3 regions of the Rhizobium sp. H4 genome follow, and region 2 is predicted to be linked to each of the others. Evidence: riboswitches for the same ligand, from Rfam matches in the RefSeq annotation. Region 2 holds a riboswitch; each other region holds the start of a gene.

Region 1 (9,728 bases), on a different contig from region 2:
CCTCCGCGCTCTCCCGTTCGCACCACGGGGCCAGCATGCCGCCGGCAAAGCCGGAAGCGCCGGCGCCGACCTCGCCCGCCTGATCAGCGACGCTGACCCTGAAACCGTGCCGATAGAGCTGCCACGCAACGGTGAGGCCGGCAACGCCGGCCCCCTTGACGAGAACGCGCATTGTCATTCTCCGGCGGGCGTTTTCGTCGCCTCTGCGACCGGCACGTAGAGATCGCCGCCATCGCGGTACTTGGCCGCCATCGCTTCCAATCCCTCTTTCTGAGCTTCGGCGCGAATGTCGTGGGAAATTCGCATGGAGCAGAATTTCGGGCCGCACATCGAGCAGAAATGCGCCACCTTGTGCGCCTCCTTCGGCAGGGTCTCGTCGTGGAAGGAACGCGCCGTATCCGGGTCGAGGGAGAGGTTGAACTGGTCCTCCCAGCGGAATTCGAAGCGCGCCCGCGACAGCGCATCGTCGCGGATGCGGGCGGCCGGATGCCCCTTGGCAAGATCGGCAGCATGCGCTGCGATCTTGTAGGTGATGACGCCGGTCTTGACGTCGCTGCGGTCGGGCAGCCCCAGATGCTCCTTCGGCGTGACGTAGCAGAGCATGGCTGTGCCGAACCAGCCGATCATGGCTGCGCCGATGCCGGAGGTGATGTGATCATAGCCCGGCGCGATGTCGGTCGTCAGCGGTCCGAGCGTATAGAAGGGCGCTTCGCCGCAGACCTTGAGCTGCTTGTCCATATTCTCTTTGATCTTGTGCATCGGCACATGGCCGGGGCCTTCGATCATCACCTGGCAGTCCTTCGCCCAGGCAATCCTTGTCAGCTCGCCAAGCGTTTCCAGCTCGGCAAATTGTGCTGGGTCATTGGCATCCGCGATCGACCCCGGACGCAAACCGTCGCCGAGCGAGAAGAAGACGTCATAGGCACGGCAGATGTCGCAGATTTCCTCAAAATGCTCGTAGAGGAAACTCTCCTTGTGGTGATGCAGACACCACTTGGCCATGATCGAGCCGCCGCGTGAGACGATGCCGGTGACGCGATTGACGGTGAGCGGGATATAGGCCAGCCGCACGCCGGCATGGATGGTGAAATAATCGACGCCCTGCTCGGCCTGTTCGATCAGCGTATCCCGATAGACTTCCCAGGTCAGATCTTCGGCAATGCCGTTGACCTTTTCGAGCGCCTGGTAAAGCGGAACAGTGCCGATCGGAACCGGCGAATTGCGAATGATCCACTCCCGGATGTTGTGAATGTTGCGGCCGGTGGAAAGGTCCATGACCGTGTCGGCGCCCCAGCGGATCGCCCAGACCATCTTCTCCACCTCTTCCGCCATTGACGAGGTGACCGCCGAATTGCCGATATTGGCGTTGATCTTCACGAGGAAGTTCCGGCCGATGATCATCGGTTCGGTCTCGGGGTGGTTGATATTGGCGGGGATGATCGCCCTGCCCTCGGCGACTTCCCGGCGCACGAATTCGGGCGTCACGAAATCCGGAACATGCGCGCCGAAGCTCTCGCCGTCGCGCGCGAGCGCCTCCTTCGCGGCCTGCCGGCCGAGGTTTTCGCGGATCGCGATGAACTCCATTTCCGGGGTGATAATGCCGGCACGCGCATAGGCGAGCTGGGTGACGGCGCGGCCGGCCTTTGCCTTAAGCGGCGTGTTGCGAATGGGAAATTCCGGCGTCAGCCGCTCGCCCGTGGCAAAACCATTGTCTTCAGGCTTCACCACACGGCCTTCATAGGCTTCGACGTCGCCGCGCGCCCTAACCCAGGCCTCGCGCAAACGCGGCAGCCCGGCGTCGATGGAGACCACATGGGCCGGATCGGTATAGGGGCCGGAGGAATCATAGACCGTAACCGGCGGCTCGCCGGAGGTCGGGTGAAGGCTGATTTCGCGCATCGGCACGCGCAGATCCGGATAGAGGGTTCCGGGTTTGACGATCTTGGTCGAGGCCGGAAGCGAGCCGGTGGTGACGACGGGGGTAAGCTGGGGTGCAACAATATTCATGGATGAGGCTCCAAGGTTTGACGTTTGGAGACCCAGTTCCAGTGTTGGAATGATGGAAGGACGCCTTGCGCGACAAAGCGAAAATCCGCCCAACAGCCGCAGCGTCCGCACCGTCCCTACGCCAGTATGAACTGGATCAGGTTCAACGGGTCACTGCGCCACAATCGGCAAAGCCGAATCGTCTAGCAGAATCTCAGCCCCTTGCCGGGACACCCCTGGTGAATGTTCGCCATCAAAGACCGCAGCGGCGCTTGTGTCAAGCCACGGCTGATGTGTTCTCGTCCAGCCCTTGAATTCTGGGCAACCCCGCGAAGCGATGAGTCGCAGGGAGGAACCGTTTCATCTTGGCTGGCGACTCGCCGCTTTTGAAGCCGGCACAAGATCGCTTACAATCCGCGGCTAGGCCGGTTCGAATTGCGATCGAATTTCAGAGCGAAGGCGGAGCGCCAGGTCGGGGCTGTCGGAGGTCAGGTGGCCGATTCCACGCTTCAGCCAGGCGCGGATCAGCGTTTCATCGTTCAGCGTCCAGGCGCAGAGCCGTTCCAATGGAAGCTTCTGCCTGATGAGCGGCCATTCCGCCGCCATCAGCTCGTGATGAATGGCGACGATATCGACGAGACCATCGACCCTTTCGAGAAAGGCCCGCAATCCGCCCTGCTTCGCAGCCCATTCAGCATTCACAGAGACGAGGCGGGCGATATTTGGCGCCGCACGGCGGCACTCCTCAAGAAGAGGAACGTCGAACGAGGTTAAATGGCAGCGTGCGGCAAGACCGAAGCCTTCAATTTCGGCGGCGACTTTTTCGACGATGCCGGGATAAGGCCGCCCCTTTTCATCTGATTTGATCTCCACATGGAGCTGCTTGTCGCCACCGGTGACGAGCACCGAGAGCACGTCCGCAAGCGTTGGCACAGTGTCATCGGAGCCTTCAAGATGGGTCTCGCCACGCAACTCCGGCGTCAGCGCACGAACCGGCCCGGTTTTGTCCGTCGTGCGATCCAGCGTCGCATCGTGGATGACGACCAGCTCGCCAGAATTGGTGAGGTGTACGTCGAATTCCACTGCATCGATCTCGAGCGCAAGAACGTTTCGGAAGCCCGTCAATGAGTTTTCGGGCCATAGGTTGCGGGCGCCGCGATGGCCGGTGATCTTGTTCATGGAGTTCTCCTCAAAAATGAGACGGATCAGCGAAGAGTGGGATCAAGCTTGTCGCGCAGCCAGTCGCCGACCAGCGAGATCGCAAGCGTGGTCATCATGATCACGAAGGCCGGCGCCAGCATGATCCAGGGTGCGCGCGTCAGGTACTCGCGGCCAAAGCCAACCATGTTGCCCAGGCTGGTCTCCGGCGGCTGCACGCCGAGACCGAGGAAGGAAAGCCCGCTTTCCATCAGAATGATCTCCGGGAAGGTGAGCGTCATCGAGACGATCAGCGTCGAGGCGACGTTCGGCAGGATATGGTTGATGTAGACGCGCGCCGGCCTCGCTCCGAGCTGGACGACGGCGGCAGCATAGCCCTGCGCGCTTGCCGAGATCGCGAGCCCGCGGGCGATGCGGGCATAACGTTCCCAGCCGTAAAAGCCCATCAGGCCGATCAGCAGCGGCATCGAAGAACCGAAGAACGCAAGAACCGCGAGCGACATGATGAGGAAGGGCAATGCCGCCTGGAAATCAGCGAGCACAAGCACAAGATGCTCGACCGCGCCGCGGAACTTCGCAGCAGCAAAGCCAAGCGCCGTGCCGAAGACGGCCGAGATGATCGTGGCGCCGAAGGCGATGGCAAGCGAGACCCGGATCGACTGAAGGAGCCGGGAGAGGACGTCGCGGCCAAGCTCGTCGGTTCCGAGCAGATGGGCGGGATTGCCCGGCTGCGACAGGCGGCTGCGCAAATCCATGGCGGTGATGCCGTAAGGGCGGATCATATCGGCGCAGAATGCTACGAACACCATGGCCGCAAGCCAGCCGATGGCGAATGCGACGGAGAAAGGCACGCGCCGCAACTGTCTGATGAAGCGGATGAGGATGGATACTTCGGACGATCGCGGGCGGGCGGTGTCGGTGACGCTCATGCCGGGCCTCCTGTCAATGGGCGCTTTGGCTGCGAAGCCGCGGATCGAGCCAGCCATAGAGCAGATCGACGATGAGGTTTGACGCGACCATGGCGGCGGCGACCATCAGCAGGATGCATTGGACGACAGCGAGATCGCGATTGGACACGGAGACGACCAGCAGGCGGCCGATGCCAGGCCATGAGAAGATCGATTCCACTACGACTGCACCGGCGATCAACGAACCGACCATGAATCCGACGATCGTGACGATCGGCACTGCCGCGTTCGGCAAAGCGTGGCGCCAGACGACGTCCGGCCACTTCATGCCTTTGGCGGATGCCGTGCGGATATAGGGCTGGCTCATCACTTCGATCATCGCGCTGCGCGAGAAGCGCGCGAGAATGCCGATTCCGCCGATGCTCAGCGTCAGTGTCGGCAGGATGCCGTGCTGCCAGGTGTCCTGCCCACCGGAGGGCAAAACGCCGAGGGTGATGGAGAAGATCAGCACCAACAGCAGCCCCATGACGAAGGAAGGGATAGTGAAACCGAAAATTGCCGCCAGGATGACGCCCCGGTCGACCGTGCTCTGGCGGTGAAGGGCGGCGTAGACGCCGGCCGGAATCCCGATCACCAGCTTGAGCAGAAGCGCCGGCACGGTGAGCTGCAATGTCGCCGGAATGCGTTCGATCACCAGCTGGATGGCGGAGGCCTTGTCGCGCATGGAGACGCCGAAATCGCCGGTGAAAATCGATTTTATATAGGCAATGTACTGGATCCACAGCGGCTGATCGAGACCCCAGGCTTTGCGGAAGGCATCGACCGATTCCTGCGGAACATCCGGGCCGAGCATGACCTGGGCCGGATCGCCGGACATGCGCAACACGACGAAAGCAAAGGTCAGCACCGCGAGAATTGTCACAAGGGCACGAAAAAGACGGATGAGAGCGAAACGCAGCATGGCTTTCCCCTTACGCGGCGACCGGCTGGCCTGCGCCGGCGACCATGTGGCAGGCCGCGCTCCGGCCTTGCGCAACCTCTCGAAGCAGCGGCGCGCTTGTGCGGCAGATATCAGCCACCAGGGGGCAACGCGGGTGGAAGGCGCAACCGGATGGGCGGTTGGCCGGGTTCGGTGGTTCGCTCTGCAGGATGACCCGGCCGATGAGCGGCTTGCCCGGTACCGGCACACTGGAGACCAGCGCATTGGTGTAGGGATGCATCGGCGTCTGAAAGATGACATCGGACGACGCCTCTTCGACGATCCGCCCGAGATACATGACCGCAACCCGGTCGGCGACGTTGCGCACCACCTTGAGGTCATGGCTGATGAAGATCATGGCGATACGATGCTGCTCCTGGAGGTCCCGGAGCATGTTGACGATCTGCGCCTGAATTGACACGTCGAGGGCCGAGACCGGCTCGTCGCAGATCAGAAGTTTGGGGCGCGAGGCGAGCGCGCGGGCAATGACGGCGCGCTGCCGCTGACCGCCGGAGAGTTCGTGGGGATAGCGCCCCGCCTGATCCGGCCGCAGCCCGACGGCAGCCATCAGCTCGGCGACACGCGTTGGCCGATGCTCCTTCGGTACCAGCCTGTGAATCGCAACCGGTTCGCCGATCTGATCGGCGATCGTCAACCGCCGGTCGAGGGCTGCCAGCGGATCCTGGTAGACGAGCTGCATCTTGGCGCGTAGCGCCCGCCATTCCGGTGTGCCGAGCCTGGGCATCGGCCTGCCCTCGAAGAAAGTCCCGCCTCCCTGCGGCGGATCGATCCCGAGCAGCAGGCGGCCGAGCGTCGATTTGCCGGAGCCTGACTCTCCCACCACACCGAGCGTTTCGCCGGCCATGACCTTGAGTGCAATTCCGTCGACGGCCCGAACCGGCGTCATCTTGCCGAACGTGCCCTGGCGCACCGCGTAGGTTCTGACCAGATCTTTGGCTTCGATCAGAGGTTCGCTCACGATGCGGTCTCCAGAGCGTGCATTGCAAGCCGGCGTGTCGTTCCGACCGGGTGATGGCAGGCAAGAACGCGACCATCGGCGGTCGAACGCAGGTCCGGCATGCGGATCCGGCAGTCCATGGCGACATTGAAACACCGGGGAGAAAAGGCGCATCCGTCCGGCATGTCTTGCGGATGCGGAACGATCCCGGGAATCGGAATAAGCCGATCGCGCGGGCCGTCGAGCCGCGGAATGGCGTCGAACAGGCCGCGCGTATAGGGGTGCTGCGGGCTCTCGAAGAGGGCTTCGATCGCACCCTGCTCCACGATGCGGCCGGCATACATGACGCAGGCGCGTTCGCAGACCTGGCTGACGGCGCCGAGATCGTGGCTGATGAAGATCGTCGCCATGCCGGTTTCGGCGCGAAGCTCGATCAAAAGATCGAGGATCTGCGCCTGAATGGTGGCGTCGAGGGCGGTGGTCGGTTCATCGGCGACGAGGAGATCCGGCTCACCGGCGAGCGCCATGGCGATCATCAGGCGCTGACACTGGCCACCGGAAAACTCATGCGGGAAGAGATCGAAACGGCGGCGCGCATCGGGAATGCCGACCATGTCCATCAGGCGCAAGGCCTCGCTCCCGGCCGCCGCGCCGAACAGACCGCGATGGATGGCCAGCGCCTCGGTAATCTGCCGGCCGATGCGGAGAACAGGATTGAGCGAACTCGACGGATCCTGAAAGATCATGGCGATGCGCTTGCCGCGCACACCCTCCAGCACGGGGCGCGCGCTGCCGAGGATTTCCTGTCCGTCCACGCGAACGGAGCCTGTGACCGTCGCCTTGCCCGGCAGGAGCCCGAGCGCCGCCAGCCAGGTGACCGACTTGCCGCAACCGGATTCGCCGACGAGACCGATCGCCTCGCCGCGGCGGACATCGAGATCGATGCCGTGCAGGACCTGGACGCCGTCGAATGCGACCTTCAAATCGCGCAGTTCCACAAGGTTGGAAACCATCGGAGCTCACCTCCATTTCAAATAGACGACGCCGGCCGCGAATAGGCGGCCGGCGCGGGAAAGCATTTGATCAGGCGTTCCAGTTCGATGCGCGGAAGTCCATGGCGAAGGCAGGCGCAGCCTTCCACTTGAGTGAGGACTTCATGCCGGTAAAGACGGCGTTCTGGTGCAGGACCTGGTAGACGGGATCTTCGCGCTCGCAGATTTCAAGCATGCGGGCGATCGCCTTCTGGCGCTGAGCCCTGTCGGTCGAAGTCTCGAGCACGACGGAGAGCTTGTTGACCTCATCGTTCGTCCAATCCTTCTTCTGCTGGACTTCGCCGTTCGGGCCGAACTGGACGACCAACGGGGTGATCGGGTCGTTGATCGTGTTGGAAGCCGACCAGTCGCGCACACCCTTGACGCCCTGCGGATCGTGGATCTGCGCCCAGTTTTCCTTCATCTGGATTTCGACGTTGAGGCCGACCTGCTTCCACATCTCGATCATGATCTGCGCATTGGCGGTCTGGTTCGTATAGTAGTTGTTCAGCAGGCGGTAGGGGATCGCGTCGCCCTTATAGCCGGCGTCCTTCAACAGCTTCTTGGCCAATTCCGGATCGAATTGCGGGGCTGCCCATCCATCAACGAACATGCCGGAGGTCTTGAAGGAGTCGAACTGCAGACCGGCGGGAACGACAGTCTTTCCAGCCCATAGCGCTTCGACGATCGCCTGGCGGTCGATCGCGTGGGTCATGGCACGACGCACGAGGGGATTGGCCAGGATCGGGTTCTCAGTGTTGAACACCGAGACGCGGTGATTCCAAATGGTCGAGCTCTGGACTTCAAGGCCCGAAACCGACTGGATTGCAGAGATCTGATCAGGCGGCAGATCGCAGGCGAAGTCGTATTCACCGGAAAGCAGGCCGTTGACGCGCGAGGCCACTTCCGGAACCTCGACGAAGCGGATCTGCTGGAGCGGCGGGCGACCGCCCCAATATTCGTCGAAAGCAACGAGCGTCAACGACACGTCCGGCTTGTATTCGCCCACCATGTAGGGCCCAGTCGTTACTGGCTTGCGGGCCCATTCGGCGTAGCTCTTGGCTTCATCCCAGGCGCGGCGGTTGGTTATCTGGCTGCCCATGGAATAGAGCCGGCCTTCGAGCGTCACGTCCGGCGTCGCATTGTGAAAGCGGACCGTGTACTTGTCGACGACTTCGACACCGGCGAGTGCGGGCCAAAGACGGCGGGCCACACCCGGGACGGTGGCCGGGAGTTCTTTGACGGTGGTCGGCTTGTTGTCGGCCTCGAAAATCGTCTTGCCGCCCTTCGGCTCGGTATTGCCGAAAATACGTTCCCTGGAGAAGGAGAAAGCCACGTCCTCGGCGGTCATTTCGTCGCCATTGTGGAACTTAACGCCTTGGCGCAGCTTCAACTCCAGCGTCTTGTCGTCGATGCGCTTCCATTCCGTGGCCAAGCCCGGTACCGGGCCCTGGTTGCCCATCCAGTCGCGCAGGATCAGACCCTCCCAGAAATTCGGGAAGAACACCCGCTCGCCGACATTCGACTGCTCGTTCCAGACATCCAGAGTATTGTTATTGGTGATCTTCTGAACGGCGATCGTTACCGACGGACGAACGGCCTGGCTGAACGACATACGGGGCAGGACGATGCTGCCGGCTGCTGCCGATAGCAATCCCAACGCATGGCGGCGGTTGATAGAAAGCATGGGTCTCTCCTGTTGAAACAATGGTCAAAACCGGCAAGCCGCGCCTTCGCCGGGCGGAAGGCCGCCGCTTGGGCGTGGCGTGAAATCGACAGACGAATTTTTTCGCCGGGCGGCTAGCGTATTGATGCCCCTTTACCGCGCCGCCGACTTCGCGTAGCTCTAGGTTACAAATGTTACGCTCATGTGACATTTGAGAGGATCGTAATTTGTCCAATCAACAGCTCATGGTGAGGGCTTCGTGGCTCTATCACGTCGAAGGCCTGACCCAGGCGCAGATTGCCGAGCGGATGCTTCTGACCCGGCGCCGCGTGAACGAACTGCTTGCCGCGGCGCTGGACCAAGGCATCGTCCGGATCAGTTTCAACTCGCCGCTGGCAGAGAATGTCGAACTGGAAGCCGAGTTGCGCAACCGATTTGGTCTTCGGGACGTGGTGATCGTCCCTACTCCCGTCGACAAGACCCAGATGCCGGTCGTGATCGGCCGCGCCGCCGCGATGTTTCTCGAGCGGCTGATCCAGGCGAGCGAGCCCTCCTCGCTCGGCGTCGGCTGGGGCGCGACCCTGCGGGAGACGGTACAGCACATGGCGCCCGCCAATGCGCCTGGCATCAAGGTTCGCTCGATGATGGGAGGGCTGACCCGTGGATCGGAGATCAACACATTCGAGATCGTTCGGCGCTTTGCCAAGGTGTTGAACGCTCAGTGCCATTATCTTGCGGCGCCGATTTATGCTGATGATCCGGGCTCCAGAGATACGATCGTTGCGCAGACGGTTTTCCAGAGCTTGCTCCGCGAGGCCACGGCAGTGGACATATCAATCCTGAGCGTCGGCGATGTATCGTCGGAATCGTTGCAGGTTCGATATGGGCTGCCGACGGGAACCGATATTAGTGAACTGACCGAGGCAGGCGCAGTCGGCGATCTGCTTGGGCGATATCTGGATGCTGAAGGCCGCGAGATAGATCATCGGCTAAACCGGCAGGTCATCTCCCCCGAGCTTATCGACTACCGCCGGGTTCCGAA
Region 2 (9,728 bases):
CCTTCCTGGTCGGTAAAGACAGGCGCATCGTCGCGGCCGACGGCTTCACGGAAGCGTTCGATCAGCCGCTTGGTCTGCTCCGGCTCGCGCTGATTGCGCCGGCCGACGAAGAGGCCGAGCGGATTGGTCTCGCGAAAGAGCGCAAATTCATCATCCGAAAGAACCGGATTAGGAAGGCCGACAAAAAGGGCGAGCGGGGTCGAGGACAAGTCTAGTACTCCGGTATCAGATGGTCATTGCGGCATGCTTCTCAGCATGCCTTCGTAGATGCCCTTGTCGGGGGCCGGGATGGTGATGGCGCCTGCGGTCCTGGCGTAAAAATCGATGGGACCGGCATCGCCGATGAAGGCATAGGCATGGCCGACCGAGACCTCGCTTGCCCAGTTCTCGCTGAACCGTTCGCGAACCCAGTTGACGACGAGATGCAGTTCCGGGGGGAGTGCCGGGCGGATGGCGGCGCCGACGTTGTCGGCTCTCTGTTTCAGGTCGGCAAGCTTTGCGGAATACAGGCTCACAAGCAGGTCTGGCACCCCGACATTCCTCCTGCAATTCCGTAGTTACGGAATATATATCCCTCTTATGTCATAGACTTGGCCATCTCGTCGGGCTTGTCAACAGGGTTTTTCAGAAGGTCAAAGCGGCTGCCTCCCGTGATAGCTGTGACTTCAACGCAAAGTAGGCGACGAACAAAAAACGGCCCAGGATGGACGGGCCGTTTCAAACTGCTGACAAAGTGGGTCAGCTCCTCTTCGTCATGCTCGCATAAGGCCACGGCCGTCTGGTTGGCGTCCGTAGCTGCCCCTCACCCTAACCCTCTCCCCGTAAACGGGGCGAGGGGACGTGCCCTGCGAGAGGCAGAGAGGAACGGAGAGGCTGCGGCTATCCCCCTTCGCCCGTTTACGGGGGGCCGAAGGACGGGTCGAGACCCGTGGTTCGACCCCGGTCGGTGCCGGCAGGCGGATGAGGGGCGGCTGCCTTCATTCGCCGTCTTTCCAAAGCGCATGAAAATGCTGCACCGGACCGTGGCCGGAGCCGACGCTGAGATTTCCGGCCGCCGCGACCGCGCCGGCAAGATAATCCTTGGCAATCGAAACGGCCTGCCGCGCCGAGGCGCCCTTGGCAAGCTCGGCCGCCAGCGCGCTCGACAGTGTGCATCCGGTGCCGTGGGTGTTCTTGGTCGGCACCCGCTGGGCTTCGAACCAGTGCAGGCCATCGGCGGCGGCCAGCACGTCGGGGCTTTCGTCGCAGTCGAGATGGCCGCCCTTGACCAGCACGGCGGCCGGGCCGAGTGCGCGCAGCTGTTCGGCCTGCGCCGCCATGTCAGCCCGGCTCGTCGCGACCGGCTGGTGCAGCAGCGCGGCGGCCTCCGGCAGGTTCGGCGTCAAAAGCGTGGCGAGCGGCAGCAGCCGGAGGGTCAGCACGTCGACCGCTTCGGGCGCGAGCAGGGCGGCACCGCCTTTGGCGATCATGACGGGATCGAGGACGACAGGAATGCCGCGTCCGTTGGCTGTTGCTGCGGCCAGAGCTTTAGAAAGTGCGGCGGCGACGGCCTCGGCGATCTCGGCATTGGCGATCATGCCGATCTTGACCGCATCGACGCGCACATCGGCAAAGACGGCAGCGATCTGGTCGGCGACGAATGGAGGCGGCACCAGATGCACGCCGGTGACCCCTTGGGTGTTCTGCGCCGTCAGCGCGGTCAGCACCGCCATGCCGTAGACGCCGCGGGCGGAAAAGGCCTTGAGATCGGCCTGGATGCCGGCGCCGCCCGAGGGATCGGAGCCGGCGATGGAAAGAACGTTGCGGATCATGCCGGAACCTTTCGAATTTCTGCAGCTATGCGGCGCGTGGCCGCTTCCGGGTCCGGCGTGCCGCAGATGGCGGAGACGACGGCAAGCCCCTTGGCGCCGGCAGCAAAGACTTCGGCCACATGATCCGCCTTCAGCCCGCCGATGGCGACGGACGTCACTGGCGAGAGCTGCACCAGTCTGGCGAGACCATCAAAGCCGATCGGCTGCTTGTGGTCGGCCTTGGTTGGCGTCGCAAACACCGGGCCGACGCCCGTATAATCGACGAGACCCGGATCGACGGCGGCGGCGAGCGCCTCGGTTTCGACCGAGAGGCCGAGGATCATGTCGGGACCGATCATCTCCCGCGCGGCGCGCGCGTTCAGGTCCTCCTGGCCGATATGCAACCCGTCGGCGCCGATGGCGATCGCCGCCTCGACATCGTCATTGACGATGAGACGGGCGCCGGTGCCACCGAGCGCCATTCTCAAGGCGCGGCCGGTCTCGATCATCTTCGAAGTGCCGGCTCTTTTGTCGCGCAGTTGCACCATTGTCGCGCCGCCGGCAACGGCAAGCCGGGCGGTCTCGACCATGCCGATCGGGGCGCAGAGATCCGGATCGAGCACGAGATAGAGCGAAAGGTCGAAAGCCTTCATGCAATCGATACCCTGGCTCTCGCATCCAGCGCTTCGCCGTCGAGCGCGGCCAGCGCATCGAGGAAGCGCCAGGCGAACGAGCCGGGGCCGGCCGCCCCGAGTGCGGCATCTTCGCCAGCGACGGCAAAGGTTGCGAGCGCTGCGACCGTCGCGCCGAACAGATCCTCGGGCGCGGTGGCGGCAAAGGCGCCGATAAGGCAGGTCAGTGAGCAGCCGAGCGCGGTCACCTGCGGCATCAGCACCGATCCGCCCTTGATGCGCACGGCTCTTTCGCCATCGGTCACGAAATCGACGGCGCCGGTGACGGCGACGATGGCCTGCTGCCGCTCCGCGAGCCGACGGGCCGAATCTTCCGCCTGCTCGACCGGATCGCGGCTGTCGACGCCCTGGCCGCGGCTTTCCCCGCCGGCAAGCGCGATGATCTCGGAAGCATTGCCGCGGATGATCGTGGGCTTCAGCGCCAGCAGATCGGTGACTGCTTGGCGGCGAAAGGCGGTGGCATAATGCGCCACCGGATCGAGCACCCAGGGTTTGCCGGCTGAGGCTGCCGCCTTGGCCGCCGCCTGCATGCCGTCGAGCCATTGCGTCGACAGCGTGCCGATATTGACGGTCAGCGCGCTCGCGATGCCGGCGAATTCGCCGGCTTCCTCAGCCGCATGCACCATGGCGGGCGAAGCGCCTGAGGCAAGCAGGACATTGGCCGCGACGTTCATGGCGACATAATTGGTGATGCAGTGGACGAGCGGCGGCTTCTCCCGCATCGCCTCCAGCATGGCTCCCGAGGTGGTCTTGCTCTGCATGGCGCCCCTTTCAGGCGGGGCAGGCGCGGGGCGCGTCGACGGCGATGCCCCGAGCGACTCCCTCCGCCGGCATTATCCGGTTCAGGTTCGAAGGGTTCTTCTCAGCCCGCCTGTCGACGAACGCCCCTGTCTCTCATCCCGCTCTTTTTCGCAGAGAACGACGCGGCTGTCATCCCGAAAATAGCGTTCCGCCTGCCTTCCGACAAATCTGGTTGAACGCATCACAGCGTTCCTCAACTTAAATCATGCAGATCCGTCGTAATTGCCGGCCCGATCGAAAACTCCGAAAAACGCACCGTCAACCCGCTTCGCTCCGGCGTGCACGCGGTCGGCCCAACCTCGTATCGGCCGGCAGCGGGGAAGGGCGCTAACCGCAGTAGCGGCCAGCGGCTGCCGTCGCGGGAGGCCTGGATACGCAGGGCGCCGCCTGCGAGGGTGACGCGGATGCGGAAATCTTTGAGTTCCTTGAAAGGCTGCGACACCGACCAGTCGGACCTGCCGTCGGTGACGACGGTGCTCAGGAAGGCCTCGCCGTCGGTGAATTCGACGCCTGTCTTGACCCAGCGTTTTTCGTCGAGGCGCACCATCAGGCCGGCCTGGTCGTAAAGGGTGCGGAACTCGCCTTGTACGCGGATCTGCGCGGTGAAGCTCTCGGTCGTCGGGAAGGCGAGGAAGTGGCCGCTGTCGCGGGTGAAGCCGTAATAGGTTTCCCGCCAGAAATCGGTCTTTTCGCCTGTTGTCAGCGTCAGGCCGGTTGCGTCGGCGTGCCAGCTTTCCGGTTCGTTCCGCCATTTTCCGTCGTTGAAATCGATGCTCATTCCATCCTCGCTCTATTGAAGCCGTGGCGCTGCCGATTCTTCACGCTCGCATAATGCGCGAGCTTCGGGCAGGCGGCTAGCCGCACACGCGGTTCGGTGCTGTTTGCCGCTGCGACCTCGTCTCACGACATAATCCACGGCTTCCGCTTGACACGATCATTTCATCTCTTATTCTGTTACAAAAACATGAATTACATAATTGTGGAACTTAACCGGGAGCTCTCATATGAAAACGCTTGTCGCATTCCTGCTCGGCACTGCGCTCGTCGCCCTGCCTTCGACCTTGCTTGCTGAGGAAAAGGGCGGCGTCATCAATGTCGCGACGATCGGCGAGCCGCCGACGCTCGATCCGATGTCGTCGACGGCCGATCTCGTCGGCATCGTCACGCAGCATATTTTCGAAACGCTCTACACCTTCGACAAGAGCTGGAACGTGACGCCGCTTCTGGCCGAAAGCCTGCCCGAGATCAGCGCCGACGGCAAAACCTATACGATCAAGCTCAGGGCCGGCATCAAGTTCCACGACAATAGCGACATGACGTCCGAGGATGTCGTCGCCTCGCTGAACCGCTGGATGAAGATCGCCTCGCGCGGCAAGCAGGTGGCGGGCTTCATCGACAAGATCGCGGCTGCCGATCCGGCGACCGTGACCATCACGCTGAAGCAGCCCTATGCGCCGCTGACCTCGCTGCTCGCCTTCAACAATTCGGCGGCGATCATCATCCCGTCGGAAAAGCAGGACGAGCCGATGAAGGAGTTCATCGGCACCGGCCCCTATATGCTGAAGGAGCGCAAGGCCGACCAATATATCCAGCTCGTCCGCTTCGACGGATACAAGTCGCGCGAAGGCGACAGCAATGGTTATGGCGGCGCCCGCCGTCAGTATCTCGACGAAATCCGCTTCGTGCCGGTGCCGGATCCGAATACCCGCGTCGAGGCCGCCGTTTCCGGCCAGTACGATTATGTCGATTCGATCCCGGTCGAATCCTACGACAAGCTGAAGGCCTCGACCGCCTCGCAGCCGGTCATGCTCAAGCCCTTCGGTTATCCAGTTTTCGTCTTCAACACGAAGGAAGGTGTTGCCGGGAATGTCGAGGTTCGCAAGGCGATCCGCCAGGCGCTCAGCATGGAAGACATGCTGGCCGCCGCCTTCGGCAGCACGGATTTCTATGCGCTCGACGGCGCCATCTATCCGAAGACCTTTTCCTGGTCGACCGATGCCGGCGCCGAAGGCGCCTACAATGTCGCCGATCCGGAAGGGGCGGCGGCTGCCGCCAAGAAGGCCGGATACAATGGCGAGCCGATCCGCATCCTGACCAGCCGCCAGTACGAATTCCATTACAAGATGGCGCAGGTCGCCGCCGAATATCTGAAGCTTGCCGGCTTCACCGTCGATATGCAGGTGGTGGATTGGGCGACGCTGACGCAGCGCCGTACCGATCCGAAGCTCTGGGATATCTACATCACCCACAGCCCGTTCCTGCCGGAGCCGGCGCTGATCGGCTCGCTCTCGACCAGCTCGCCCGGCTGGTGGGATACGCCGGCCCGCAAGGCCGCCGTCGATGCCTTCACCTCCGAAGTCGATCCGAAGAAGCGTGTCGCACTCTGGGCCGATGTCCAGAAGGCCGTTTATGCCGATGCGCCCTTCATGAAGATCGGCGATTTCAACGCGGTTTCGGCGAAATCGGTCAAGCTCGAAGGCGTCGATCCGGCTCCGTGGCCGTATTTCTGGAACGCTTCGATCAAGAAGTGATGGAGTGATTTCGGTGGCCGCCAGTTGCTCCCTCATTCCTGTGGTTGTCACAGGAATCCAGCCACGGCGCTTCTGCGCCGTGATTGACCCTTATCCGATCAAAGAGTCTTTCGCGCCCAAGGACTTGGGCGCGCTGGATTCCTGTGACAAGCACAGGAATGAGGGAAGGTGGATGCTGCGCGAACCAAGCCGAGGAGCAAAGTTCGGATGATCCGCTACATCCTCCAGCGCCTGTTCGGCATGATCGTCGTGATGTTTCTCGTCGTCACGATCGTCTTCGTCATCGTGCGGGTGACGCCGGGGGATCCGGCCGCGGTCATGCTCGGGCCGGATGCGACGCCGCAGGATATTGCCGATCTGAGAAGCAGGCTCGGCCTCGATCAGTCGCTCGGCCTGCAATATGTCTATTATATCGGCCAGCTGCTGAAGGGCGATCTCGGCCAGTCGATCTTCCTCAACATGCCGGTCACGTCGGCTCTGCTCGACCGCGCCGAGCCGACCTTTTTCCTGACGCTGTTTTCCCTTGCCATCGCCAGCATCATTGCGCTGCCGATCGGTATCTATGCCGCCTATCGGCGCGGCTCCTTCGTCGACCAGGCGGCAACGACGCTGGCCATGTTTGCCGCCAGCATTCCAAGCTTCTGGCTTGGTCTCATCCTGATGCAGTTCTTCGCCGTCAGGCTCAATCTCTTCCCTGTTTCGGGCTATGGCGGCCCCGGCTCGACCTTTGCCGACCGCATGTATCATCTGACACTGCCGGCCTTTGCGCTCGGTATCGTCTCTTCGGCGCTGATCCTGCGCTTCACCCGCGCCTCGATGCTCGATGTGCTCGGCGATGATTATATCCGTACGGCCCGCGCCAAGGGGCTGATCGAGCGCAAGGTCATCCTCAAGCACGCGCTGAAGAACGCGTTGATCCCGATCCTGACGGTGCTCGGCCTGACGGCGGCCGTATTGATGTCCGGCGCCGTCGTCACCGAGACCGTCTTCGGTCTGCCGGGCGTCGGCAATCTCGTCGTCTCGGCGGTGCTGCGCCGCGACTATCCCGTCATCCAGGGGGCGCTGCTCGTCATCGCCGCCCTCTACGTGCTGATCAATTTTGCGATCGACATGCTCTATCTGCTGGTCGATCCGAGGGTGCGCTACTGATGGCCGATATTGCAATCAAGCCCGCCGAGAGCGAGGGCAGCAAATTCCTCCGCCGCCTGCTGAAGCGCAAGACGGTGGCCTTCGGTCTGCTGATCCTGGCGATCTTCGTGCTGCTGGCGGTCTTTGCGCCTGTCGTCGCGCCCTATTCGCCCTCCAAGCTTTCGATCGTCAACCGGTTGAAGCCGCCGGGCGGCACCTTCTTCTTCGGCACCGACGAGTTCGGCCGCGACGTCTTCTCGCGCACGATCTTTGCCGGCCGCCTGTCGCTGCTCGTTGGTGCGGCGGTCGTCAGCCTGTCGGCGGTGATCGGCGTGACGCTCGGCCTGCTTGCCGGCTTTTTCCAGAAGCTCGACACGCCGATTGCCCGGCTGATCGACGCGATGATGGCGTTCCCGGATATTCTGCTGGCGATCGCCCTTGTCGCCGCCCTCGGCCCGTCATTGACGACGGTCATCATCGCGCTGTCGATCGTTTATTTCCCGCGTCTTGCCCGCATCGTCCGCGCGTCGACGCTGGTTATTCGCGAGCTGCCCTATGTCGAGGCAGCCAAGGCGCTCGGCATTTCCACCTTCCACATCATGACCCGGCATGTGCTGCGCAATCTGCTGTCGCCGATCCTGGTGCAGGCCACCTTCCTCTTCGCCAGCGCGATGCTGGCCGAAGCCGGCCTCTCCTTCCTCGGCCTCGGCGTCAGCCCGGAGATCCCGACCTGGGGAACAATGATCGCCGCCGGCCGGCAATATATCGGCCAGGCCGACTGGATGACGCTGTTTCCCGGTGTCGCCATCATCCTCTCGGTGCTGTCGTTGCAGATGGTCGGCGATGGCCTGAGGGACATGCTCGATCCAAGACTTCGCAAGGACCTTTAATCCGCCGACCTAAATCGGCCAATCCAAAACCAAATTCGCCAATCCAAATTCGCATGACAGGAGTTTGCGTGAATCAATTTCCCAGCGCCGCCGGCAAGGTCGAGAACTCGCCTTACCAACGGTTAGCCGCCCTCGGCATCAAGCTGCCGCCGCCGCCGCCGCCGATCGCCAATTTCGTGACGCATGTGGTGGAGGGCAATATGCTCTACCTCTCCGGCCAGGGGCCGCGCGAGGCCGACGGCTTTCTGCATGCGGGCAAGGTCGGCGGCGGCGTCGGTGTCGAGGAGGCCTATCGGCATGCGCGGTTGACCGGCATCAACCTGCTCGCCGTCATGCAGGAGGCGCTCGGCGATCTCTCCCGCGTCAAACGGGTGGTCAAGCTGCTCGGCATGGTCAATGCCGTGCCTGAGTTCGAAGATCATCCGAGCGTCATCAACGGCTGCTCGGATCTGCTGATCGCGGTCTTCGGCGCGGCCGGCGAACATGCCCGCTCGGCCGTCGGTTTCGGCTCGCTGCCCGGCAACATCACCGTCGAGATCGAGGCGATCGTCGCCTTGAATGGCTGACGAGAGCTTGCATATTTGGAGCAACGTCCACCCATGGCCCGTTCCTCGCCCCAGACTTCCGGAGACCTTCATGCCCAATGATATCAGACCTTCGCTCGGCCTTCGCCCCGTCATCAACGTATCCGGCACGATGACCAGCCTCGGCGCCTCGATCGTCGTGCCGGAGGCGATCGAAGCGATGGCATCGATCCTGCCACATTTCGTCGAGATCAACGACCTGCAGCGCAAGGCAAGCAGCGTCATCGCCCGGCTGACCGGCGGCGAAGCCGGCTTCGTCACCGCCTCCTGCTCTGCCGGCATCTCGCTGGCGGTCGCAGGCGCCATCACCGGCGACAATCTGCTGGCGATCGAGAAGCTGCCGGATGTGGTGCCTGAGAAGAACGAGGTACTGGTGCAGATGGGCCATGTGGTGAGCTACGGCGCCCCGGTCGATCAGGCGATCCGGCTTGGTGGCGGCAAGGTGGTGCTTGTCGGGCAGGCGACCTCGACCCATCGTTTCCACATGGAAAAGGCCATAAGCGAGAAGACCGCCGCCGCCGTCTATGTCGTCTCCCACCATGTCGTCGATTACGGCCTTTTGAACCTGAAGGAATTCGTCGAGATCGCCCATGCCAGGGGCGTGCCTGTGATCGTCGATGCGGCCTCGGAATATGATCTGAGAATTTTCCTGGAGCAGGGGGCCGATATCGCGCTCTATTCCGGCCATAAATTCCTCGGCGGCCCGACCTCGGGCATCGTTGCGGGCCGCAAGGAACTGGTGCGCCATGCCTTCCTGCAGAATATGGGCATCGGCCGCGGCATGAAGGTCGGCAAGGAGAGCATCTTCGGCGTCATGGCGGCGCTCGAGGCCTGGGAGCGCCGCGACCATGCCGGCATCCGCGAACGCGAGACCGGCTATCTCAGTCTGTGGAAACGCACGCTCGACGGCCGCCCCGGCGTCATCGCATTGATCGAGCCCGACTCGACCAACAATCCGCTCGACCGGTTGCGCCTGATCGTCGATCCCGAGCAGGCGCATATCACCGCCTGGGATCTCGCCGATGCGCTGGCCAAGGGCAGCCCGCCGATCATTGTCCGGGATCACGAGGTGGAGCATCGCTATTTCTATCTCGACCCCTGCAACATGCATCCGGGCCAGGAGGTCATTGTCGCAAACCGCCTGGCCGAGGAACTCGACAAGGCGCGCGCTTCCAACGAGATCATCGCAACCCCGATCGAAAACCGCAGCCGGCACCGCTTCGACGGCTTGCTGCGTTGGCCGGACTGATCCGCCGTTCTCATTCGCCGCAAGAGGAGCCGACATGGGCAGCGTCCAAGCACAATCGATCGA
Region 3 (9,728 bases), on a different contig from region 2:
TCAGGATGATCTCCTGCCAGATATAGATGCCGAACGAGATCTTGGCGACGTAGCGGACGGGAGTGTTGTCGAGCAACCTGCCCAGGTGATGCGAATGGCAGAGCGATACGAGTGCGGTTGCGATCGCCAGCGGAAAGACCGGAAATCCGTAGGGGATGTCTAGCCAGCCGTAAGCCTCGGCCGAACCGCCTGGCGATATGGCGAGGCGGTAGCCGGCGATGGATAAAGCGAGAAGTGCTGCGGCATCGAACCAGAAGGAACGCCTTGCAGGCAGCATAACGTCGATGCCGGCGGCAAGCGCGCCGAGCGCGAAGACGGCGAAGAAGCCGATCGGATTGTAGTTGGGCATCCATTCCTTCGCCCCGCCCTGCAGGCCATAGGCCCAGCCCCGCCCGATGTCGTCCAGCGCGAAGAACCTGAGGATCGCCAGATGGGCAATGAGGACGACGGCAATGACGCAGAGCCAGGCGGAACGGGCCAGCAACCGGCGCTGCCGCAGCCGCGGCAGGCGAAACAAGAGGAAAAAGCAGCCCGGCAGGAGCACATAGCTGGTGACCTCGAAGGGGATGGACCAGAGCGGTCCGTCGGCTTCGACAGGGAAAAACGTGCGCCAATGCCATTGGCTCATGAACAGCATTCCGGAAACATAGCGGATTGCAAGCTCCGGTGTCAGCGGCACGGCAAGCAGCGTCAGGCTGACCATAAAGCCGACGGTGGCGGCGACCCAGAAGCCGGGGGCAATCCGCGCCGCCCTGCGGATGGTATAGCTGGCAAGGCTCGGCATGTCGCTGCCGGCATCGAGCGCGCGCCAGAAAGGCCGGGCCAGAAGAAAGCCGCTGAGCACGAAGAAAATGGCGACGCCGAAATTGCCGAAGCGGAGAATATGCGCCGCCGGTGCCAATTCATCGGGAATTCGGCGCATATCCAGCCGGAGCGCGAGATGATGAGCAAGCACCAGCAGGCAGGCCGTCGCGCGCAGAAAGTCCGCTCCGGCTAGCCTCTCCTGTGGTCGCATGTCGTTCCTCACCCTGCCCGATCCGGCTCAAACCGCACCAAGCAAAAGCTTGCCGTGGAACCCCGCCTCGGGCAAGGCCGGGATGGGTTCAGCCGAGAAGTTCGTTGGTATAATAGGTGGAAAAGTCCGGCTTCTCCTTGAGCTTTGCGCCATTCGCATCGACCAGGATGCCGTTCTCGAGCAGGAAGGCGCCGATGGCATCGGCCTTCGCCGGATCGATTGTGCCGATCACGCCGGCCTCGGATTTGAGGAAATGCCCATCGATCAATGCCTTCTGGGACGCCTTTACCAGTTCCGTATTCATCAGTGCGCCATTGCTGTTCGAAATCAGCAGTTCGCAGGCTTCGTCGGGATGGTCGACGGAGTAGGCATAACCCTGGCGCGTCGCCTGGATAAAGGCGCGGGCGTGTTCCCGGCTGGCCGAGAGATAGGCGTCGCTGGAGACGATGACCGTCGTTTGCTCGTCGGGAATACCGTAATCGGAATAGTGGAAGCGGCCGATCTTGCGGTTTTCCAGTTCGGCGGCGATGCCTTCCCAGGTGTAGATCTCCAGCGTGAAATCGATCGAGCCATTGTCCAGCGCCTCGTAGGCGGAGGTGCCGAGGGTAACGGTTTTGACGTCGCCCGTGCCGCCGTCATTGCGGATCATCGCGGAGACCAGCGCGCTCTCCCAGGTGCCGCCGAAGCCGCCATAGGTCTTGCCGTCGAGATCCTTTGGGCGCTTGATGTCGTCGCGTCCGCCCTTGTAGATCAGGCGCGCGGTTTCGGTCTGGACGACGCCATAGACCATCTTCACGTCACCGCCGCCGGCGCGCTGCGTCATGGCCTCGATCTCGCTACTAATGCCGAAATCGGCAACCCCGTTCGACACCAGCGTGCCGGCGCTGGTATCGGTAAAGGGTAGAATTTCGACATCGAGTCCGGCGGCCGCATAGAAGCCCTTCGCCTTGGCGACATAGATGCCGATATGGTTGGTGTTGGGCGTCCAGTCTAGCGCAATGCGAACCTTTGCCGGCGCTGACTGGGCGTAGGCGGTGCGGCCGGCGAGGCTTGTCGCGAGGGCGGCGAGGATCGTCTGTCGACGGGTGAGAAGCAGCATGGTGACCTCCTCAGGTCTCTAGAGCATAATGCCGAAAAGGTGAGCGGTCTTCGGACAACGTCATGCTCTAACTCTTTAAATCAGAACGGGATTCGGAATTTGGGCCGACCGGCCTAAAATCATCCTGTTCTAGCGGATGAAGCAGGGTTTGCAGGATTTCGGTCTCGATCGCCTGGGCCGCCGGCGAGCCGAGATCGGCGATGCTTCTCGGGCGGGGCAGGGGAACGCGGAATTGGCGGATGATACGCGCCGGGCGGGCCGATAGCACGTAGATCCGGTCGGAGAGGAATACCGCCTCGCGAACATCGTGGGTGATCAACAAGGCCGTCCAGCGATGTTGCGTCCACATGCCCTGCAGCCATTCCTGGATCTGCATGCGTGTCAGCGCGTCCAGCGCGCCGAAAGGCTCGTCGAGGAGCAGCACGTCCTGGCTCTGGACGACGGTGCGCAACAGCGCGGCGCGCTGGCGCATGCCGCCGGAAAGTTCGGCGGGATAATGGTGTTCGAAGCCGGCAAGGCCGAAGTGCTCGAACAGCGGCGCCACCGTGGCGCGGGCGGCGCGGCGGCTCATGCCGCGCACCTCCAGGCCGAGTGCGGCATTGTCGATGATCCGGCGCCAGGGCATCAGCGCATCGCGTTGCGGCATGAAGGCGAAGGAATGCGGCGTCTGTTCGAGGGGCGCGCCCTTGAACAGCAGGGCGCCGGAATCGGGTCGCAGCGCCTGGGTCAGCAATCGAAGCACCGTCGATTTTCCGGAGCCGGAGGGGCCGACGATCGAAACGAACTCGCCGCTTGCGACCGCGAGCGAAATATCGCCGAGCACCTGCATGCCGTCGAAGGTTTTCGAAATCTTACGCAGTTCGACCAGTTCATCGGTCATCGGCGGCGCTCCCCGGACGGTTGCCAGGGCATGACGAGACGCTCGATCATCAGCGTCACTGCGAAGAGGCAGAGTGTCAGCACGGCGCTGACGACGACGGCGGCGAGGACGAGATCCGGCCGGAAATTGTTCTTGGCGTTGAGGATATAGATGCCGAGGCCGCGCGCGGCTCCCGCATATTCGGCAAAGATCGCGCCAACGACGGCATAGGTGATCGAGATCCTGAGGCCGGCGAAAAAATAGGGCAGCGAGGAGGGAAGCCGGGCCAGGCGGAAAATGCGCCAGCGGCTTGCCTTCATCGAGTTCAAGAGTTCAGCGATGTCGCGGTCGGTCGCCTCATAACCCTGCAGCAGGGCGACGAGCAGCGGGAAGAAGGTGACGAGCGCTACCAACAATATCTTCGGCAACAGGCCGAATCCGAACCAGAGAACGACGAGCGGCGCGATCGCCACCAGCGGCAGGGTCTGGCTGCCAATGAAGATCGGCAGCAACGCCCGGCGCATGGAGGGCATGAAATCCATCAGGATCGACGAGACGAAAGCGAAGGCGAGCGACAGGGCGAAGCCGCCGAGTGTGGCGCCGAGCGTCGGCCAGGTGTTTGCTATTAACGCTTCGCGGTTCAGCCAGCCTTGGGTAAGGATACGCGAAGGTGCTGGCAGGATGGATGGTTTGATGCCGGAAAGATCGACATAAAGTTCCCATGCGGCCAGAAAGACAAAACCGGCGAGCAGGGCCGGGATCGCCCGGTACAGGCCGGCACCGAGCGCGGCAACACGCGAATCCGATGGTGGTGGCGATGTCATCAACGTCGATTTCAGGCTTTCGTCCGGCTGCATGAGTCTTCAAATCGGAATCGATCCAAGGTCATGCAGCAATTCAAAGCGCCGCAGCCTCCTTTGCGCGCTTGATTAGTCGCGCGGCGGCGCAGATACGCAAACCTGTCGAAGACATCGAGAATGGTGCCGGGGAAGCCGCCGGACATCGGCCAGGGTGACACTTGTGCGCTCGGAAACATCTGAACCTCGCTCCGCTGGCATTACCCAGATCAGCTTTGAAGGGTCCGGAGGCTTGCGCTTCTCATCTCAGCCCCGGCGACACGGAGCTCCCCTGTGATTTCGGCGAAAACTATCATCCAGGTTTTCTTACCGCAACCGCAAAATCACGATCCCGTTCGTCCGGTCGGAACCGAACCGCAGACGCGAAAAAACACCCGGACGGAGTTCTGTCCGGGTGTTTTCCGAGGTTCCGTACCTGCCGGGAACGGAACCCGAGCTCGTCTTGGGCGGCTCTCTATTGCAGGACGCGGCCGGTGCGAGGGCCGCAAATGCCGGCGCCATGATTTCGGCCTGTTATCGCCTGGTGATCGCGCGTCGCTTCTTCCTGCTTTACGACCGGTGGAGTAGGCCTTATAAAACCTCAACTAATATTGAGGTCAAGAGGGTGATGGATACGATTTCTGCAACGCCGCTCGGCAGGCTTCTGACGGTTGGCGAAGTGGCGGAACGCAGTGGTCTTGCCGTTTCGGCGCTGCATTTCTATGAGGCCAAGGGGCTGATCTCCAGCATCCGTACACGCGGCAATCAGCGGCGCTACGGACGTGACGTGCTTCGCCGGCTCGGCATCATCAAAGTGGCGCAGCGTGTCGGCATTCCGCTCTTAGAAATCCAGACGGCGTTCGCCTCTCTGCCGCAGGGGCGCACACCGACGGTTGCCGACTGGCAGACGCTGTCGGCGCGCTGGAAGAATGAACTCGACGAGCGAATCAGACGGCTCAGCCTGCTGCGCGACCGCCTGACCGGCTGCATCGGCTGCGGCTGCCTGTCGATCGAGAGCTGTCCGTTGCGCAATCCCTGCGATCGGCTTGGCGAAGAAGGGCCGGGTGCGCGGCTACTGGAGAACGAGAACGAAAGCTGAGCTTTCCCGAGGTCTCCGGCGGAAAGATCGGTGCATGCCTTTCTTTCGGCCGGCGCGCTCATATGTTAAGGGCGAAGGGCGCAACCGGCGGCATTGTCCGCGAGGAGGACGGCTTCGTGTTCCATCCGAGACTATTCGAAAATCGCAATGTCGTCGTCACCGGCGCCGGCCGGGGTATCGGCCTCGAGGTGGCCCGCCAGTTCCTGGATTGCGGCGCGAAGGTGATCGTCCATACCGGCCGCAAACCTGGACGGGATCTGCCGGATTTCCTGCTGACGGCCGAATCGGAAAGACGGGCGCTGTTGCTGCACGCCGATTTCACCGCCGCCGGCGGCGCCGCGCAATTTGCGGAGGACGCTCTCGCCTTCTTCGACAAGGTGCATGTGCTCGTCAACAATGCCGGCACCATGCTCGGCCGTTTTCCGGCTGCGACGCTGACGGACGCAGATTATGAAGCGATCGTGCGGCTGAACCAGACGTCGGTGGTGGCGTTGACCCGGGCGCTGTTGCCGGCATTGAAGGCGGCCGAAGGCGCGGCCATCGTCAACACCGTTTCGATTTCAGCGCTGACCGGCGGCAGTCCCGGTTCTTCGGTCTATTCGGCCTCGAAAGCCTTCGTTTCCACCTATTCCAAGGCGCTTGCCCGTGAGCTGGCGCCGGATGGCATCCGGGTCAATTGCGTCTCGCCGGGAACGATCGAGACGGATTTCCATGAGCGCTATTCCTCCCGCGAAAAGCTGGAGCAGACGAAGAAGACCATACCTTTACAGCGGCTCGGCACGGCGGAGGATTGTGCTCCCGCCTATCTCTTTCTGGCCGCCCCTTTGCTTTCGGGCTACATCACCGGTCAGGTGATCGAGATCAATGGCGGTCAGCTTATCTGCTGATTTGCTTGGACTTTTTTTGGCATTTCGTTACTTTGGAATAATTCGCTTGTGTGAATATGCTATTGTACTGATCTACCTCAGTGCTTCCTTCCGAGATACCGAATGCCGTTGCCCAAACCCGAGCCGGGGATGTCCGGCCAGGACTTGCACAAACTCGCTGGAAAAGCCCACGAGGCGAGCGATCTGCTGAAAGCGCTGGCGCACCAGACCCGACTTCTGATTCTCTGCATATTAGCGAATGAGGAGCGGACGGTCGGTGAAATCGAGACTATTCTCGGCATTCAACAGGCAATGGTCTCGCAGCAGCTCGCGCGCCTGAGGCTTGTAGGTCTGGTCAATACGCGCCGCGAAGGCAGGCTGGTTTATTACAGCATCGGCGATCTCAGTGTGCTCGCCTTCCTCGAATCATTGTTCGATCTTTTTCCGGCTGCCGAAAACGGTTAAGCATGTCGCGTAGCGCGGCGGCTGCGCACGAGGATGGGCTGGATCCGGATGACCTCACGCCGGATCGGGAGACCGGATGATCGACAAGCTGGAATTCTTCATCGCCCTTGCCAATGAAAAGCATTTCGGCCGCGCCGCGGAGGAATGCGGGATCTCGCAGCCGACGCTCTCGGCCGCCATCCGCCAGCTGGAGGATCAGCTCGGCGTCATGCTGGTGCAGCGCGGGTCGCGATATCAGGGGCTGACGCCGGAGGGGCAGCGCGTGCTCGAATGGGCGCGGCGCATCGTCGGCGATGCCCGCACCATGCGCGAGGAAATGCGCGCGGCGCGGCGCGGTCTTTCCGGCCACATTCGTCTCGCCGCCATCCCGACGGCCCTCGCCATGCTTTCGCGCATCACCACGCCCTTTCAGGAACGACATCCGGGCGTCACCTTCTCGATCGTCTCGCGCAATTCGCTGCAGGTGCTGAGCATGCTCGAAAATCTCGAGATCGATGCCGGTATCACCTATCTTGAAAATGAGCCGCTCGGACGTGTCACCAGTGTTCCCCTCTATGCCGAGCGTTATCACCTGATCACGGCTGCGGGCAGCCCGCTGTCCGATCGCGACAACGTGACCTGGAAGGAGGTCGGCGATCTTCGGCTTTGTCTATTGACCGCCGACATGCAGAACCGACGCATCATCAACCGGCACCTGACGGAAGCGGGGGCCACAGTGCATCCGACACTCGAATCCAACTCGATGATCGTGCTGTTCTCGCATGTCAGAACCGGACGTTGGGCCAGCATCATGCCGCGCAACGTCGCGAAATCATTTGGATTCCCAATTGAAATCCGAATGATTCCGATTGTTGAGCCGGAGGCCCACCATCTGGTCGGCCTCGTCGCGCCCTATCGCGAGCCGTTCACGCCGCTCGTGTCGGCCTTGCTGCATGAAGCGCGAGTGCTCGTGCAGGATGAAGAGCTCTGATAGGAAAAATCTATCGATCCACGAGATAGCTTTATTGATCGCCGCCGGCTTCCTTGAGATGCTGGGCGACGAATGGCCTCGGCTGGGGAGGGCGCCATTCCGCAACCAGCGGCTGGGAGGGCTGCCCTATGACCATTCATATCGCCGAAGGCGATATTGCAGCGCGCACGCGTACCATTGTCGCCGACCTTCGCTTCCTTGAAGGGCCGCTGCTTCCCATTCTGCATCAAGTTCAGCAGGAATTCGGGTATGTGCCGCAGCAAGCCCTGCCCGTGATCGCGGAGGAACTGAACCTCTCGCGCGCCGAGGTGCATGGGGTAATGACCTTTTATCACGATTATCGCGACCACCCGGCCGGGCGACATGTGCTGAAGCTCTGTCGCGCCGAGGCCTGTCAGTCGATGGGCGGCGACGCGCTGGCTGAGCGCGTCAAGGCGCTGCTCGGCATCGATTTTCACCAGACGACGCTCGATGGCAGTGTGACGCTGGAGGCGGTCTACTGCCTCGGGCTCTGCGCCTGCGGCCCGTCGGCGATGCTCGACGGCGAGGTGTATGCCCGGGTCGACGATCAGCTGGCGACGGAACTCGTCGCGGAGGCGCGCCGATGACAGTCAAGATTTATGTTCCGCGCGATGCCGCTGCGCTGGCGCTCGGGGCCGAAAAGGTGGCAAAGGCGATTACCCAGGAGATCGTCGCCCGCGGCCTCGATGCCGAGATCGTGCGCAACGGCTCGCGCGGAATGTTCTGGCTGGAGCCGCTGATCGAGGTCGAGCTTGCCGGCAAGCGCATCGGCTACGGACCGGTGAAAGAAAGGGATGTGCCCGGTCTCTTCGACGCCGGGATCGTCAATGGCGGCGATCACCCGCTCTGTCTCGGGGAGGTTGAAGACCTCCCGTTCCTGAAGCAACAGACCCGCCTGACCTTCGCCCGCTGCGGCGTGATCGATCCGCTCTCGCTTTCGGATTACGAGGCGCATGGCGGCCTTGCCGGCCTTCGCCGCGCCGTTTCGATGGCGCCCGCCGAAATCGTCAAGGAGGTCACCGATTCCGGCCTGCGTGGACGCGGCGGCGCGGGTTTCCCCACAGGCATCAAGTGGAAGACCGTCCTCGATGCGGCCGGCGAACGCAAATATATCGTCTGCAATGCCGATGAAGGCGACAGCGGCACCTTTGCAGACCGGATGATCATGGAGGGTGATCCCTTCGTGCTGATCGAGGGCATGGCGATTTCGGGACTTGCGACCGGCGCCACGAAGGGCTTCGTCTATACGCGTTCGGAATATCCGCATGCGATCGCCGCGATGACCGAGGCCGTCGGCATCGCGCGGCAAGCCGGGATCCTCGGCCCGTCGGTGCTCGGCTCGGGCCGCGCTTTCGATATCGAGGTGCGCACCGGCGCCGGCGCCTATGTCTGCGGCGAGGAGACGGCGCTTTTGAACAGCCTCGAAGGCAAGCGCGGCGTCGTGCGCGCCAAGCCGCCGCTGCCGGCGCATAAGGGGCTATTCGACTGTCCGACCGTCATCAACAACGTGATCTCGCTCGCTTCCGTGCCGGTAATCATGGAGAAGGGCGCCGCCTTCTATCGCGATTTCGGCATGGGCCGGTCACGCGGCACCATCCCGCTGCAGATCGCCGGCAATATCAGATATGGCGGTCTTTACGAAACAGCCTTCGGTCTTTCGCTCGGCGATATCGTCGACAGGATCGGCGGCGGTACGGCGACGGGACGACCGGTCAAGGCCGTGCAGGTCGGCGGGCCGCTCGGGGCCTATTTCCCGCGGGCGCTGTTCGACACGCCGTTCGATTACGAATCCTTCGCCGCCCGGGACGGGCTGATCGGCCATGCCGGCATCGTCGTCTTCGACGACACCGTGGATATGCTGAAGCAGGCCCGTTTCGCCATGGAATTCTGCGCGGTCGAGAGCTGCGGCAAATGCACGCCCTGTCGCATCGGCTCGACGCGCGGCGTCGAGACGGCCGACAAGATCGCCCATGGCATCGAGCCAGAGAAGAACCGGGCGCTGCTGGCCGATCTCTGCAATACGATGAAATTCGGCTCGCTCTGCGCGCTCGGCGGTTTCACGCCCTATCCCGTCATGAGCGCGATGACGCATTTCCCGGAGGATTTTTCGCCGGCGCCGATGGTGGAGGCTGCCGAGTGATGACATCTCACGTGCTGGCCCGCTTCTCACCCGACTTGCTCAATTCCATTTCCATACAGGAGGCCGACCATGTCTCTCATCCATGAAATCGACTACGGCACTCCCGCTTCGAAATCGGAAACAATGGTGACGCTGACCATCGACGGGCAGCAGATCAGCGTGCCGGAGGGCACGTCGATCATGCGCGCCTCGATGGAGGCCGGTATCGAGGTGCCGAAGCTCTGCGCCAGCGACATGATGGATGCCTTCGGCTCCTGCCGGCTCTGTCTCGTCGAGATCGAGGGCCGGGCCGGCCTGCCGGCCTCCTGCACGACGCCGGTGGCGGCCAACATGGTGGTGCGCACGCAGACGGATCGGC

What was found. Region 2 has a riboswitch for thiamine pyrophosphate ahead of thiM (hydroxyethylthiazole kinase). Riboswitches for the same ligand answer to the same signal wherever they lie in the genome.
Region 1: it holds a riboswitch for thiamine pyrophosphate, as region 2 does, so the genes downstream of both, thiC (phosphomethylpyrimidine synthase ThiC) here and thiM (hydroxyethylthiazole kinase) in region 2, are expected to answer to the same signal.
Region 3: it holds a riboswitch for thiamine pyrophosphate, as region 2 does, so the genes downstream of both, C4N04_RS23360 (ABC transporter permease) here and thiM (hydroxyethylthiazole kinase) in region 2, are expected to answer to the same signal.

What each region holds. Positions count from the first base shown of each region.
Region 1 covers NZ_PSOW01000013.1:29,287-39,014, forward strand. The annotation lists gene thiO (glycine oxidase ThiO) at 1-172, opposite strand, end outside; gene thiC (phosphomethylpyrimidine synthase ThiC) at 175-2,007, opposite strand; TPP riboswitch at 2,103-2,234, opposite strand; gene C4N04_RS20290 (glycerophosphodiester phosphodiesterase family protein) at 2,407-3,165, opposite strand; gene C4N04_RS20295 (ABC transporter permease) at 3,192-4,073, opposite strand; gene C4N04_RS20300 (ABC transporter permease) at 4,087-5,013, opposite strand; gene C4N04_RS20305 (ABC transporter ATP-binding protein) at 5,024-6,010, opposite strand; gene C4N04_RS20310 (ABC transporter ATP-binding protein) at 6,007-7,002, opposite strand; gene C4N04_RS20315 (ABC transporter substrate-binding protein) at 7,073-8,707, opposite strand; gene C4N04_RS20320 (sugar-binding transcriptional regulator) at 8,914-9,728, shown strand, end outside.
Region 2 covers NZ_PSOW01000004.1:249,024-258,751, forward strand. The annotation lists gene C4N04_RS08125 (glycoside hydrolase family 3 N-terminal domain-containing protein) at 1-209, opposite strand, end outside; gene C4N04_RS08130 (hypothetical protein) at 234-530, opposite strand; gene thiD (bifunctional hydroxymethylpyrimidine kinase/phosphomethylpyrimidine kinase) at 978-1,811, opposite strand; gene thiE (thiamine phosphate synthase) at 1,808-2,443, opposite strand; gene thiM (hydroxyethylthiazole kinase) at 2,440-3,243, opposite strand; TPP riboswitch at 3,285-3,381, opposite strand; gene C4N04_RS08150 (DUF1349 domain-containing protein) at 3,477-4,061, opposite strand; gene C4N04_RS08155 (ABC transporter substrate-binding protein) at 4,288-5,814, shown strand; gene C4N04_RS08160 (ABC transporter permease) at 6,022-6,963, shown strand; gene C4N04_RS08165 (ABC transporter permease) at 6,963-7,832, shown strand; gene C4N04_RS08170 (RidA family protein) at 7,886-8,398, shown strand; gene C4N04_RS08175 (aminotransferase class V-fold PLP-dependent enzyme) at 8,469-9,665, shown strand; gene C4N04_RS08180 (ABC transporter ATP-binding protein) at 9,700-9,728, shown strand, end outside.
Region 3 covers NZ_PSOW01000016.1:84,524-94,251, forward strand. The annotation lists gene C4N04_RS23345 (acyltransferase) at 1-1,015, opposite strand, end outside; gene C4N04_RS23350 (ABC transporter substrate-binding protein) at 1,104-2,114, opposite strand; gene C4N04_RS23355 (ABC transporter ATP-binding protein) at 2,182-2,994, opposite strand; gene C4N04_RS23360 (ABC transporter permease) at 2,991-3,797, opposite strand; TPP riboswitch at 4,000-4,113, opposite strand; gene soxR (redox-sensitive transcriptional activator SoxR) at 4,438-4,908, shown strand; gene C4N04_RS23370 (SDR family oxidoreductase) at 5,025-5,795, shown strand; gene C4N04_RS23375 (metalloregulator ArsR/SmtB family transcription factor) at 5,898-6,239, shown strand; gene C4N04_RS23380 (LysR family transcriptional regulator) at 6,316-7,209, shown strand; gene C4N04_RS23385 (formate dehydrogenase subunit gamma) at 7,338-7,817, shown strand; gene C4N04_RS23390 (NADH-quinone oxidoreductase subunit NuoF) at 7,814-9,370, shown strand; gene fdhF (formate dehydrogenase subunit alpha) at 9,440-9,728, shown strand, end outside.